Regions from separate parts of the Clostridium sp. ATCC BAA-442 genome, predicted to be linked through region 2. Evidence: a T-box and tRNA genes for the amino acid it is inferred to sense, from the RefSeq annotation. Region 2 holds a T-box; the other holds one or more tRNA genes.
The links. A T-box is a leader RNA that pairs with one kind of tRNA and senses whether it is charged. The one in region 2 lies ahead of ACESY8_RS02220 (valine--tRNA ligase), so its partner is inferred to be a tRNA-Val.
Positions count from the first base shown of each region.

Region 1: it has a tRNA-Val gene. The T-box ahead of ACESY8_RS02220 (valine--tRNA ligase) is inferred to sense a tRNA for this amino acid. The anticodon was not compared.

Region 1 covers NZ_CAXSQB010000011.1:51,964-54,421, reverse strand. Annotated here, with positions in the region: gene vanR (VanR-ABDEGLN family response regulator transcription factor) at 1-470, shown strand, start outside; tRNA gene ACESY8_RS06950 (tRNA-Met) at 551-627, shown strand; tRNA gene ACESY8_RS06945 (tRNA-Glu) at 701-775, shown strand; tRNA gene ACESY8_RS06940 (tRNA-Val) at 782-857, shown strand; gene ACESY8_RS06935 (ethanolamine utilization protein EutH) at 1,118-2,320, opposite strand; gene ACESY8_RS06930 (phosphotransferase) at 2,340-2,458, opposite strand, start outside.
Region 2 covers NZ_CAXSQB010000003.1:86,822-89,279, reverse strand. Annotated here, with positions in the region: gene pyrB (aspartate carbamoyltransferase) at 1-827, shown strand, start outside; T-box leader at 908-1,122, shown strand; gene ACESY8_RS02220 (valine--tRNA ligase) at 1,174-2,458, shown strand, end outside.

The DNA.
Region 1 (2,458 bases), on a different contig from region 2:
TACTCATGCTCACCGCCAAGGCGGAGGACATGGACAAGATCACCGGCCTCACCATCGGCGCGGACGACTACATTACCAAGCCCTTCAACCCGCTGGAGCTGATGGCCCGGGTCAAAGCCCAGCTGCGCCGCTACACCCGCTACAACGAGGCTGACAAGGCCGGCGACTGCCGGGACATCATTGACTTCAACGGCCTGGTCATCAACCGGGCCACCCACGAGTGTACCCTCTACGACCGGGAGCTGGGCCTCACCCCCATTGAGTTTGACATTCTCTGGATGCTCTGTGAGAACCGGGGCCAGGTCATCTCCGCCGAGCGGCTCTTTGAGAGCGTGTGGGGGGAGAAATACCTGGACCGCAATAATACGGTTATGGTTCATATCCGCCGCTTGCGGGAAAAAATGGGCGAGCCCTCCCGCAATCCCCGGTTCATCAAGACCGTCTGGGGCGTCGGCTACAAAATCGACTAATTTTTTTCAAAAAAACAATTGACAAAACGGGAATGATCGCGTATACTGAATCCTGCCCTGTCCGACAGGGGGTTTTCAATGGCGGCATAGCTCAGTTGGCTAGAGCATGCGGTTCATACCCGCAGTGTCCCCGGTTCAAATCCAGGTGCCGCTACCAGACCCCAAAAGACGGCACCGCGCCGTCTTTTGGGACTTCCCTTCAGGAGTATCCCGCCCCGCTTGGGCAACCTGGCCCGTTGGTCAAGTGGTTAAGACACCGCCCTTTCACGGCGGTAACACGGGTTCGAGTCCCGTACGGGTCACCAATATATGGAGGCGTAGCTCAGCCGGTAGAGCACTTGCTTCACACGCAAGGGGTCACAGATTCGAGTTCTGTCGTCTCCACCATAAAAGGACATCCGTAAGGATGTCCTTTTTGCTTTGATCTTTACCGCCCAGAGGACGGCTCCCCTTTCCGCATTTTCATGCTGGGGACGGCGCGGCCCGCAAAGGCCCGGACATGCTTCAAGTTGGTTCATCGAGACTTTGCAATATCTGATTGCATTGAATTTTGAGAACGCTGGCATCCAGATGAATGCCCGTTTCTGCTGCCCAAGACGGAGAACCACAACACGCGGGGAGGGCCGAAAAGGCCCGCCCCGCGTGTCTCACACTGCCGTCTCCCGCTCCAGCGCCCGCACCTGCGGAACCGCCAGGAGCTTTGCAAACAGGATGCCGATGATGCCGCCGCAGATCTGCCCCACAAACACGGGAACCAGCAGATTGGGCTGGAAATTGACGTTGAAGGCCAGGAAGTCCCCCAGGCTGTATCCGCCGCAGGCCAGGAAGGCCATACACACCACCTTGTCCCGGGGGCGCATCTCCTTTACAAAGGGGAACATCGCCAGGCCGTTGGGCAGGCAGGCCACCAGGCCCACGCTCCCGCTGGCCTCCAGCCCGGCCAGACGGCCCAGCTTTTCCAGGGGCTTGCCCAAATACCGGCGGATCAGCGTCACCATGGGGAAGGCGCCGGTGAGCATCATGGCGATGGTGCCCAGCAGCTCCACGGCCCGGAAGGTGTTCTCCTCGTCGGCCAGTATGGGATCAAAGCCCCAGCCGACGCCCAGAATGTCGGTAAACAGGCCGGTGTAGTGCTGGAGGATGCAGGCCACCACCACCAGGGTGAGGGCGCCGGTCATCAGCTTTCCAAACACCATGAAGCCCTTGACCATCCCGTTGGGAAAGAACTTCAGCCCCAGGGCCAGCAGCACGCAGATGACCACCAGGGGGATCATGTTGCGCAGGAGCATCCCCAGGGTCAGCATCACCACATGATCCGGCTCGCCCACACTGGAGAAGGTGGAACGGATGGCCGGGTGGGTAAACATCACGATGACGCTGGTGATGAACACGCCGAAGGGCACGGAGAGGAAGCCGCTCATGGTGCCCAGGGCCAGGTATTTGTGATCCCCCTTGTCCAGCATGGACAGGCCGATGGGGACGTTGAAGGCGATGGTAGAGGCGCACATGAAGCCGATGGCGATGATCACCGGGAACAGATCCGCGCTCTGGCCGATCTCGGTGGCCAGGGCGAAGGAACCGCAGTCCGGCGGCATGATGATCGCGGCGGCTACCACCGGATCTCCGCCAAAGAGGGCGAATACCGGCCCGAACACCTTGGAGATGAAGACTTTCAGGAAGGGAACCGAGGCCATCAGCCCGCAAATGGGGATGAACATGTTCGCCATGGCGTGCAGGCCGTCCTGAAAGGCCCGGCCCAGCTCCGACTGGTCATTGACAATGTAGGAGATTCCGCCGGCGACACAGCAGGCCATCATAAGATAAGTAATGAGCGTTCCGATGAATTCCATGGGCTGCCCCTCCTGCCCGTCAGCCGCCCAGCAGGGTCAGGCTGCGGGAAAAGCTGGGGTCGTCCAGGAAGGAGCAGGCCTGGACTGCACGGGTACGGCCGTACTCCCAGTAGAATTCCGCGTCCTTGCCGTAGCAGA
Region 2 (2,458 bases):
CCGCCAAGGGCGAGACCCTGAAGGACACCATCAAGATGGTGTCGGGCTATGCCGACGTGGTGGTGATGCGCAACCCCAAGGAGGGCGCGGCCAAGGCGGCCTCCCTGTACTCCGACGTGCCGGTGATCAACGCCGGCGACGGCGGCCACATGCACCCCACCCAGACCACTGCGGATCTCACCACCATCACCCGCCTGCGGGGCAAGGTGGACGGGCTGTCCGTGGGCCTGTGCGGCGATTTGAAGAACGGCCGCACGGTTCACTCCCTCATCAAGGCCCTGGCCAAGTTTGAGGGCATCAAGTTTTTCCTCATCGCCCCCCGTGAGCTGGCGGTGCCCGAGTACATGCGGGCCTTTATGCGGGAGCATGGCATGTGGTTCACCGAGGTCACCGGCCTGGAGGCCGTCATCCCTCAGTTGGATGTGCTCTACATGACCCGCATCCAGCGGGAGCGCTTCGTAGACCCCCTGGAGTACGAGCGCTGCAAGGGCGTCTACGTCCTCACCCGGCGGAAGCTGGACCGTGCGAAGAAGGAACTGCTGGTCATGCACCCCCTGCCCCGGGTGGATGAAATTGCCATCGACGTGGACGACGATCCCCGGGCGGTCTACTTCGAGCAGGCCCGCTACGGAATGTACGCCCGCATGGCCCTGCTCACCGATCTGGCCAACCAGGAGCGGGAAAAACCGGAGCCGGTGGAAATCGGCGTCAAGCCGGTGTGCTCCAACCCCAACTGCATCACCCAGACCGAGCACTACCTGCCTCCCCTGGTGAAGCAGAACGGCGGCGTGGACTGCTGCGCCTACTGCGACAAGGAACTGCGGTAAGGGGGGACAACCTCCACCGGACACGGGGATATCACGTTTTGCCTTGACTTTTTTCCCGATTTTGCATATACTAAATGCGATACACAGCGACGAAGGGAAGGAGTACCCGCGCGGGCGGTGCAGAGAGGGGCCGGATGGTGCAAGGCCCTCCGGCGGCGCGGGGAAGGTCGTCCCGGAGCTCCGGGCCTGAATACAGTAGGGCCCGGCGGGTTCTCCCGTTAGCGAGACAAGAGCGCCTCCATGGCTTCATGGGGGAATTCAGGTGGTACCGCGGACTTAAGGGTTCGCCCTGAGCAACAGGCTTGGGGCGGGCCCTTTTGCTTTGCCCCGAAAAGGAGTGTAACAGATGAAAAAAGAACTGCCCAAGGTCTATGAACCCCGGGAGGTGGAGGGCCGCGTCTATGAGATGTGGGAGAAGAACGGCTGCTTTGAGGGCCGCCGCGACCCGGACAAGCGCCCCTTCACCATCGTCATGCCGCCCCCCAACGTCACCGGCCAGCTCCACATGGGCCACGCCATGGACTGCACCCTCCAGGACATCCTGATCCGCTTCAAGCGGATGCAGGGCTATGCCGCCCTGTGGGTGCCCGGCACCGACCACGCCGGCATCGCCACCCAGATCAAGGTGGAGGAGGAGCTGCGCAAGAGCGAGGGCCTGACCCGCTACGATCTGGGCCGGGAGAAGTTCCTGGAGCGTGTGTGGGACTGGAAGCACAAGTTCGGCAACCGTATCGTGGAGCAGCAGAAGAAGCTGGGCGCCTCCTGTGACTGGAGCCGCGCCCGGTTCACCATGGACGAGGGCCTGTCCAACGCGGTGCGCCACGTGTTTGTGTCCCTCTACAACAAGGGCCTCATCTACAAGGGCAGCCGCATCATCAACTGGTGCCCCCACTGCGTCACCGCCCTGAGCGACGCGGAGGTGGAGTACAAGGAGAAGCCCGGCCACCTATGGCACATCCGCTACCCCATCGCCGGGGAGGAGGGCCGCTATGTGACCGTGGCCACCACTCGGCCGGAGACCATGCTGGGCGACACCGGCGTGGCGGTCAACCCCGAGGACGGCCGTTACCGGGACATTGTGGGGAAGAAGTGCATCCTGCCCCTGGTGAACAAGGAGATCCCCATCGTGGCCGACGCCTATGTGGACATGGAGTTCGGCACCGGCTGCGTGAAGATGACCCCCGCCCACGATCCCAACGACTTTGAGGTGGGCCTGCGCCACAACCTGGAGTCCATCCGTGTGCTGGACGACAACGGCAAGGTGGTGGAGGGCTACGGCCGCTACTCCGGCATGGACCGCTACGAGGCCCGCAAGGCCATCGTGGCCGATCTGGAGGAGGGCGGCTACCTGGTGAAGGTGGAGGAGCACACCCACAATGTGGGCACCTGCTACCGCTGCGGCACCGATGTGGAGCCCATCATCTCCGCCCAGTGGTTCGTGAAGATGGAGCCCCTGGCCCGCGAGGCCCTGCGGGTGGTCAACGACGGGGAGGTCAAGTTCGTCCCCGACCGCTTCTCCAAGATCTACACCAACTGGATGGAGAACGTCCACGACTGGTGCATCTCCCGCCAGCTCTGGTGGGGCCACCGCATCCCCGCCTGGACGTGCGAGGACTGCGGCGGGATGACCG